DNA from 2 places in the Paenibacillus sp. PvR098 genome. Region 2 is predicted to be linked to the other one. Evidence: predicted binding sites of a transcription regulator. Region 2 holds the regulator's gene; the other holds the start of a gene.
What was found. The regulator Rex, encoded in region 2, represses fermentation and respiration genes when NADH is low (regulators of the CRP and FNR family bind a similar motif). The targets are predictions, from matches to a motif close to TTGTGAAATATTTCACAA.
Positions count from the first base shown of each region.

Region 1: a site for Rex is predicted at 2,566-2,583, ahead of JOE45_RS13700 (hemerythrin domain-containing protein). Genes of this name have one in related genera too.

Region 1 covers NZ_JAFIBU010000001.1:2,767,716-2,772,485, forward strand. Annotated here, with positions in the region: gene JOE45_RS13685 (HD domain-containing phosphohydrolase) at 1-281, opposite strand, end outside; gene JOE45_RS13690 (globin-coupled sensor protein) at 320-1,318, opposite strand; gene mobA (molybdenum cofactor guanylyltransferase) at 1,337-1,942, opposite strand; gene JOE45_RS13700 (hemerythrin domain-containing protein) at 1,982-2,509, opposite strand; gene JOE45_RS13705 (response regulator transcription factor) at 2,664-3,317, opposite strand; gene JOE45_RS13710 (GAF domain-containing protein) at 3,314-3,784, opposite strand; gene JOE45_RS13715 (Crp/Fnr family transcriptional regulator) at 4,024-4,764, shown strand.
Region 2 covers NZ_JAFIBU010000001.1:1,205,278-1,210,047, forward strand. Annotated here, with positions in the region: gene JOE45_RS05895 (amidohydrolase) at 1-769, opposite strand, end outside; gene JOE45_RS05900 (hypothetical protein) at 750-887, opposite strand; gene JOE45_RS05905 (DUF47 domain-containing protein) at 1,041-1,661, shown strand; gene JOE45_RS05910 (inorganic phosphate transporter) at 1,712-2,713, shown strand; gene JOE45_RS05915 (redox-sensing transcriptional repressor Rex) at 2,770-3,390, opposite strand; gene dinG (ATP-dependent DNA helicase DinG) at 3,387-4,770, opposite strand, start outside.

The DNA of each region.
Region 1 (4,770 bases), 1.6 Mb from region 2:
GTGATGGAGATGGAGGAATGCCAAAGCTCCCCGCTCTTTTTTTTGTTTATAAATACACCCGACCAGGACTGATCGTTATGCAGCGTTTGTTTTAAGCTTTGGTACATATGATCTGGAGTAAATCTGGATTTCGTAATGCCGGCGCCTGATCCAACGACCTCTGTTTTGGAAAAACCGGTTATTTTTTCATATGGCTCGTTCACATCGATGATTATATGATTTCTGTCCGTTATCATAACCGCATCGCTTAAGCACAAAAATTGGCGTAATATTGGATTCATCCTGCTTCTCCCTCTAGTTGTCATGGTTTACGCACAGCTTATTGCTTCAATTGCTCCAGCTCTGTGGTTACTTTCTCGATCATTTGGACAAACGCCGACAGCTCCTCGGAGCTTGCGGCTTGCGTTTGTGCTTGCATGCTCGTCTGCTCAGACTCACTCTTTACTTCTTTAAGCAAGCGTGAAATGACTGCAAGCTTGGAGTGAATTTGTACTAGAGCCTCCTTGGATCTTCCAGCAAGCTTCCGAACTTCTTTGGCAACCACATTAAAACCAAGGCCATGCTCCCCCGCGCGTGCGGCTTCAATGGCCGCGTTAAGCCCCAGTAAATGAGTTTGCCCTGATATCTCTTCCATGAGTGATCCCATATGGTGAATGTGTTGAATTTCCCGGGTCAGCTCGTTCACCGAGTCAAGTGACTTCTCCTGCGATTCCGCCGTACGGATGGCGGTTTCCGCCACAGATTGGGTGCTGCTGCTTAGCTCGACCATCATAGAGGCTAATTCCTGCACCGCTGAGTTAATGCCGACTAAGAGATGGCCGCGTTCATCTGCCAGTCTTTGCACTTTTTTCTTTTCATCCGCTTCATATGCTTCAAGCACAAGCTGCGAATCCAAGTTAAACATTTTGGTCATGGCATTAATAACCGGCAGCCAATTGTTTGGAAGCACATTCTGGAGGTGGGATGCCGCCAGATCCAGATAAAGCATGTACGTTCCCAAATACCACTGCGTCGTTAAACCAATTCTGGAGTGCACGCTCCCGATAAAAAGTCTTTTTTCTATAAAAGACTCGTCGATCTTCCCGTCCGTCAAGGAGAGAAAGTACCACCTCTGCGTTTCTTTCAATCGATCAATCGTGCTATGTGCTTCAATAATCGCCCTGAGCTCCGGACGAAGCATAATGCGGTCATAAAGCTCGTCCACCAAAACGTCTACTATCTTCGTAAATTCTGCCTTTTTGCTTTGTAAAAGGAATAAGTCATCCGCTGTTATGCCTATGTAATCAATTTGCTCTTTGCGTGTATCTGTTAAATTCATGTTCAACCCCCAAGTGTCTTATGTTTGTAATTTTTCGCATTGGAGCGCCTGTTGATAATCTTCGCAGGTGTCGATGCTCACGATAAATCGGGAATCAATCCCCTTATCCACGAAATCCGACTCTGGAATACCCCGCCAACGAAGGGACTTCAACAGCTCCGAAAGACGAGCCTCCTCTTTCTCCAATAAATCGGCTATTGGACCCGCGCAAGCTTTGTCATAGACGGCGTGCAGCGGATATAGACTGCCGTTCATATAAGGAAGAGCCGCATCGTAACCATTTTCTATTGATTCCAGCAGCAATTCGGCCGCTTTTATTGAAGGAAACGGCATCTCGCAGCCGACCACCCAAATTTGACCGTGCTTGGCCAAACTAAACCCGGCATGCATGCCCGCAAGGGGACCTTTACCGAAAAAATAGTCGGTGATGATGCGGACCTCCTTGTTCAACAAACGCAGCAGCGGAGCCGGATCCCTCGTGACTACGATCACTTCCTGGCAAATCTCTCTCATGATTTGGATTTGCCGCTCAATAAGCGCCCCTCCTCCAAAAGGAAGCAGTGCCTTCGGATCGCCGTTCATCCGTGTATTGGGTCCACCGGCTAGAATGAGACCTGTCAGCATGGCCATTTCCTCCTTGCCAATCATTTTCTCTTGTTGTGATCATCCCGCATTCGAATCGCTCAGCATTTGTTCCACTAAGGGTAATACGATGTGCTCCTCCATTCTGAAATGCTCCTTGAGAAGCCTGCAGCCTTGCAGAAAGCAGCCGACTGCTCCCGCCACCATACCCGCATGCGGGCGGATTCCAAAATCATCGAGCATTTGAAGAAACGCCTCGAGGTAGGCGGTTCCTAGCTCGTGATCTTTTTCCATGACCCAGATCGAATCCTTGATCATGGGCACGTGCTTGTTATAAAAATATTGGTCTATCAGAGGTCTCAGTTCTTCCTCTTCCCAAGCCGAATGACGCTCCAGCTCATTCATGTACGCGATAAGCGGCTGCTTGATGCGCCGAATTTCATGCGCCACCGTCAATACATCCGGCATCCGGTCGGCTCGATTCACCGCCGCCTCGAGTTCTGCTATGGTTTGTCTTAGCTTCAAGTGCTCATCCTTAAGCCGTACCAGCATCATAACCCAATCCGATGGACGCACAGCGTCCAAGAGCCGATCCGTCTCCTGTTCCATCAATCAGACCTCCTTCAATGTGGTGGATTCAGCATATCGCACACCTTGGAAATTAACTGTGATATTTGTCACACCGCAAGCACAAAAAGACTGCAAGAGCTCTAGACAAGAGCCGATGCAGTCTTTCATCCTTTATTCGTTTGTAATACCGTCTTCATTCAAAGTTTAGAAGCCCTTTTTTCAGGGCAAACTTGACAAGCTCCGGGCGCGTCTTTAGCTTTAGCTTTTCCATAACGTTGCTTTTGTGCGATTCCACTGTCTTCACGCTGATGATCAGCTGATCGGCAATCTCTTTGTTGGAATAGCCCTTAGCGACAAGCGCCAATATTTCCTTCTCCCGTTCGGACAGGGTATCGTAGGGGCCTGTGTTTTCACCTCGTTTTAGCCGTTCCAGATACTCACCCATTAGACGTTTGGTCGCGCTCGGATACAAGTAAGCGTTCCCTTCCGCTACGGATTGAATGGCCGCAAGAAGCTCTTCGTGCGGCGCGCTTTTCAAGATATACCCGGACGCCCCGGCTTGGATCGCCCTAAATAAATATTCCTCGTCATCGTGCATGGTCAATATAAGCACCGCCGTTTCCGGCTGCTCCTGCTTAAGCTCGGCGGCAGCCGTTAGGCCATCCTTACCGTGCGGCATACTTAAATCCATCAGCACGACATCCGGTTTCAGCTCTCCGGCAAGGCGAATCGCCTCGTCTCCATCCGCCGCTTCCCCCACGACTTCCATGTCATGCTTGCCGTGAAGCAGTAGGTTCAACCCGGATCTCACAACCGCATGGTCGTCAACCACGATGATTCTTATCATGTGTTGCACCCCCTTTTATCTAACCGGCCGAAAACCGTTTCAGCATCCGTTAGCTTACTAATCCGGTGCGACGCTAGCGTCACCGCGGCCATATCATCCCTTGTAAATAGGCGTCCCTTTCTGCAACCAACCAATACCACACCGCGATTTTCCCTTTGTACGACAACGGGAGCGGTGACGGCGGTTCGCAGCCTTTCCGCAAGCATAAGCGGGCATTCACGAAGCAGTTGGCCCATATCGATATCGTTCCATGCTATCGTTCGTCCGACCCGAATCGTTAGACCGCCCACACCCTGTCCCGCTCCAAACATCATCGTTTCACTCCGCTCGGTCTCGTTCCCGGACACCAAAGTCCAGCGAAACAGCCGACCATCCCCAACCCCTAAGGCCAGTGCGGCAAAGTCGCCCGATACCGATGAACGAATCATCAACAACTCGCTTAGGATCTGGTTGTGCTCCATGTCCACCCGCTCCCCCTCCTTCCATGCTGCTTCACGCCAACCATGAACCCGAAACGCCGAACACTGTGCTTTCATTGTACCCGCTGCGGCTTCATTTGTAAGTCAGGGAAAACCCTGATTTCCCCATCGGGAAATCGGTCGAAATTCAGGATTTTCTCCCCCTAATATCAGAGGATTCCCCGATAACGCCAGGTCTTTAAAATTGATATGATAAATGCATGAGAACGAAGAGGAGGATGATACGGATGATCCATCATTATCCGGTTAATCATACATCGGAAGCCGCTCCGATTCAATCGCAGGGCCTGCAGCAGTATTTTACGCTAGAGAATGTCGAACGGCTTACCGGTATCATGTATTCGAAAAAGGTACAAAAAGGCTCCGGCCTTTTCTGGGAAGGCGATAAGGCCGAATATTTATATTACATCAAACAAGGCCGCGTCAAAATCACCAAATCGGCAGATAACGGCGGTTCCCTCACCTTGTATTTGCACCACGTTGGAGACTTGATCGGCTATGGAGACGGCATGACGGATTCGGCTTACCTCCTTGGCGCTGAAGCAATTGAGGATTGCGACCTTGGCCTGATCCAACGTAAGGATCTGGAGGTTCTGCTTTGGCAGCATGGCGATCTCGCGGTAGAATTTATGCGCTGGCAGGGGATGATGCACCTGCTGACGCAAACCAAATTCCGCGATTTGATGATGTTCGGTAAGCCCGGAGCACTGTGCTCTCTTCTCATTCGCTTAAACAATTCCTACGGGGAACCCTTCGGTGAGTACAGCCGCATATCGGTCAAGCTGAACAATACGGAAATGTCCGAGATGATCGGCGCCACCCGCGAAAGCGTCAACCGGATGCTGAGTGACCTGAAGAAACAAAACACCATCGACATCGTGAACGGTCACTTCATCATCAAGGACTTGGCCTATCTGCGCGATATCTGCCACTGTGAAAACTGCCCGAAGCATATCTGCCGCGTTTGATGCAAA
Region 2 (4,770 bases):
CATCCGTCAGGTGAACTCCATGCGCGACAAGCGTCGGTCTTGAGAACACGCCCAGCTTCTCCAAATGCGCTACAGGTCTTGCCCCATACTGCTGCACATTCTCCTCCACTTCTCTAGCCGTTTCTGACATATGGATATGGATTGGAAGATTTAAGTCGTGTGCGGCCTGTACAATTCTTTCAATATAATCCGGAGGGCAAGTATACGGTGCATGCGGAGACATCATCGCTGTAATCCGGCCTTCCGCTTGTCCGTGCCACTCTTTAGCGAATTGAATCGCCTCGGCCAGCTTGGCATCCTGTTCCTCACGGGAGCATAAGCCAATTACGCCGCGGGTCAGACACGCACGCATGCCACTTTCGACCGCAGCCTCCGCTACTTCGTTCATATGGTCATACATATCAACAAACGATGTCGTACCGCCCTTCAACATCTCCAGCACGGAAAGGTTGGTGCCTGTCCGGACATCGTGCGCGGTAAACTTTCCTTCGATCGGCCACATTTTCTCCTGCAGCCATACCTGAAGCGCCAAATCGTCCCCATAGCCCCGCAGGAGCGACATCGCTGCATGTCCATGCGTATTGACTAAACCGGGCATGAACAGCTTCCCCGTCCCGTCGATCCGTTCATCGAAGGTTGCTTCCGGATCGGGCGCCTGCTCCCCTATATATGTAATTCGATTTCCTTCCATTGTCATAAATCCGCGAATGACGGGGTTACCTTCATCCATTGTAATGAAAGTGCCGTTCTCAATGATTGTTTTCTTCATTAGTTAAATTCCCTTCCCCTTCGATTACAATCCCGATTTCAATGTACAACTTCAGCGTTCCAAAATCAAGCAAAGGTATATTTTCAAACACATGAATCACTACATAGAAGAAGCTCATTTTTCATATCCTAACTCGACAAACTTTCATTGCTTTCCATGCGTATATTGTGTTATTTTTATTTTTGTGAAATTTACCGTCAAATTTCTACATAATCTTGCTTGCTACAATAAATATTCTATTATTCATTAGATTTTCGGGAGGCTATAAGCTATGCTTTTTAGTAAAAAAAACGATACGGACTTTCTTCTCCTACTCATCAAAGCGTCAGAAAACACACTGCATGCGGCTCAGATGTTTCGCAACGCAGTTATGGGAGATCAGCCTCCGGCTACATTCTACCCGCAGCTGAAGGATCTGGAGAATAAAGGCGATGAAATCACGCATCAAATTTTCAAAGGTCTGAATAAAGTGTTCATCACTCCAATCGACCGCGAGGATATTATGGAGCTTGCCTCTAAGGTAGACGATGTCATGGACGGGATCGAAGCTACAATTGCACGTTTTGATTATTTGAACATCACCGTATCTGACAAATATATGAAAGAATTCTCCGCGGTTATCGTGGCCAGCTGTCAGCACATCCTAGATGCGTTCAAGCTGCTTTCCAAAAAGAAGTACATGCAGCTCACGGAACACACGGTTCAGATTAACAGCTTGGAAAATGAAGCCGACCGCCTGATGCGCGAAGGTATTCGTGAGATTTTTACTAATCCGAAGGATCCATATCATGATTTCAAGCTAAAAGAACTTTACGAGCGTTTGGAGCAGACGACCGACGCATGCGAAGACGTAGCCAATATTCTGGAGAGCGTCGTGTTGAGATATTCCTGAGTCGCCGCACGGGTTACTTAGGAATTTCCCAGTATGCTTAGGAGGACATTATGTTAACCATTCTTATCATCATCGTAGCCTTGGCACTGATCTTTGATTTTATTAACGGATTTCACGATACGGCCAACGCTATCGCAACCTCCATTTCAACAAGAGCACTGTCGCCGCGTTTTGCCGTGCTTTACGCAGCCGTATTAAATTTTATCGGAGCATTGTTTTCTTCGGAAGTTGCCAAAACGGTCGGCGGAAGCGTAGCGAATCCGGCTGCGATCGAAAACGGCATGTATATCGTTATCGCAGCATTAATCTCGGCCATCATATGGAATCTGCTCACTTGGTATTACGGTATTCCTTCATCATCGTCCCATACGCTGATCGGGTCGCTGGCTGGAGCTGTTATTGCGGGAGCTGGTTTAAGCGGGGTCAATTGGTCAGGGTTTCAGCAGATCGTCCTTATACTCATCTTATCGCCGATCATCGCATTTGGTACGGGTATTCTCATCATGTGGATCATCCGTAAGCTGATCTTGCTTAGAGGAAATCAATCACGTTCAAAGCTCAACCGTACCTTCCGCAGCTTTCAGGTAATATCCGCTGGGTTGCTCTCGTTTTCTCATGGTGGTAACGATGCGCAGAAGGCGATGGGAATTATCGTGTTCGCATTGGTTGCCATGGGTTACCAAACGGATTTGGAAGTTCCTCTCTGGGTAAAGCTCTCGGCAGCTACCGCAATGGGACTCGGGACTTCGATCGGTGGTTGGAAAATTATTAAGACGGTGAGCAAAAAGCTGCTCAAGATTGAGCCGATCAATGGCTTTGCCTCCGACTTGAACTCATCGATCATCATCCAGACCTCCACCTACCTTGGGATGCCGTTATCAACGACCCACGTCATTTCATCATCGATTATCGGTACCGGTTCCGTTATGCGGTTCCACGATGTCAAGTGGGGCACGGTAACTCGAATGGTTATGACATGGGTGATTACGATCCCGATCAGTATGGTGCTTGCCTTCTTAATTTACAAAATCATCTTCTCATTTACATTGTAAAAATAAAGCCCGGGTGCAAAGAATTTTGCCCCGGGCTTTATACGTTAATCCAAAAGTTACTCCAAATAATAAGCCAAGCTTTGCAGCTCGGTAGTGAAATCTGCATGATGAACGCGAATCTCACCCGGCACCTTGATAATCATCGGGGCGAAATTAAGAATCGCTTCCACACCCGCTTCAACAAACTGGTTAGCCACCTGCTGCGCCTCTATGGCTGGAACCGTAATAATCCCGATACGCACTTTAAATTCCTGCAGCGTATCTCCAAGCTCATCCATCGGCTTTACCTTCAGGTTGTTGATGGATTCCCCGATTTTCGCTTGTTGTGAGTCGAACACAGCCACGATTTTCATATTATCCTTAAGATAGGCATTATAATTGCAAAGCGCCCGACCGAGATTCCCCGCGCCGACCAATGCGACCGGAATCACCTTATCCAGCTTCAATATTTGTCGGATTTTTTCGATCAAATAGTCAACATCGTATCCGATACCCTTTTTCCCGAATTCCCCAAAATAGGCTAAATCCTTGCGAATTTGCGCAGGGTTTAAATCCAGCTTTTGTCCAAAATCCTGCGAGGACACCGTTTGTACATTTTTCTTGCTTAGCTCATTCAAAAACCGAAGATATATCGGAAGACGACGAACGACCGCTTCGGATATTTTTAGAGTTTTCATGCTTCATTTCCACCCATCCACTGCTTTATTCTTGGTACTAGCTGATTCGAATTCATGTGCTCAATTTTCGGACCAGGCAGCGAATATAAGAAATACTTGCCGTAATTCGTATCGATAACGCGCGTATCGTATATAATGACAATTCCTTTGTCCGATGCTGTACGCACTAGACGTCCGAAGCCTTGTTTAAAGCGAATGACCGCTTGCGGTACAGACAGTTTCATGAAAGGATTCAGGTTCTTTTGCTTAAGCTTTTCCGTCTTCGCTTCGACGAGCGGATGGTTGGGAGGCTGAAATGGAAGTCTGACGATCGCTAAACAGCTAAGCGCATCCCCGGGAATATCGACCCCTTCCCAGAAGCTGCTCGTTCCGAGCAGTACACTGGCGGAACTATTCTGAAACAGACGCGTCAGCTTGCTTCGGTTACTGCTATCTACACCTTGACCCAACACGGTCACTCCGAATGGAGAAAGCATATCCTTCAGTCCCGCATGCACCGCTTTGAGCATTCGATTGGACGTAAAGAGCACCAGCATGCGGCCGCGCGTCTCGAGCGCCACCTCCGCAAGCGATGGCACCAATCGATCCAAAAACTCCTTCTCGCCGTTCGCTCCGCGCAGTGTAGGGAAATCCCGGGGGATGGCCACCAACGCCTGCTTGCGATAATTGAAGGGGGATGGCAACTGAACCGTTTTTAGCTTACTATTCGGTTCCCCGTCCTTAAGGCCCAGCTGCTCGCATGTGTAGTCAAACGACTTCCCTACCGAGAGTGTTGCTGAAGTCATAATTACGCTGTCCTTCACATCGAAAAAGTACTGCTTCAGCATTTCGCTGACATCAACCGGCACACAGAATAGCTGCAGCGATCGGTTCTTATTGTACATGCCTCCTTCGAGCCAGTACACGTAATTAGCGTCAGGTTGCGTCATGAAAAAATGAAGCGCATCCCGATGGCGGTAGAGCTCTTTCACGGTTCCTGTCAAATCAGTGATGGAGCTTTGCACATCGTACTCATCCTGAACCTCTTTGATTTCCGTAATCAGCTGATCAAGCCTCTTCAAAGCTTCGTTAAAATGAAGGTGCATGTTTTCTTCCAATATGGACAGCTTATCCCAACCGGTCGGGAGCGATTCCTTCTTCAGCCGGAACACAAGCGAGCTGCCCTCTGTTTGAGCTCCGTCGCTTTTTGAGGCAAGTAGATGGTAAAGCAATTCGCTCAGCTGCTCCCATTCCTCTTTAAGCAGCACAAGCTGCTCTACGGCCTGATCGATCTTGCTGCACCAGCCCTGTGACCGTTCGTCCTCAAACTTCTGCAGGCGAAAGCGCAAGGTGGAAAGCTGACCGGATCGGCTGTCTTTATACAGCCAGTGCAGGGTATTC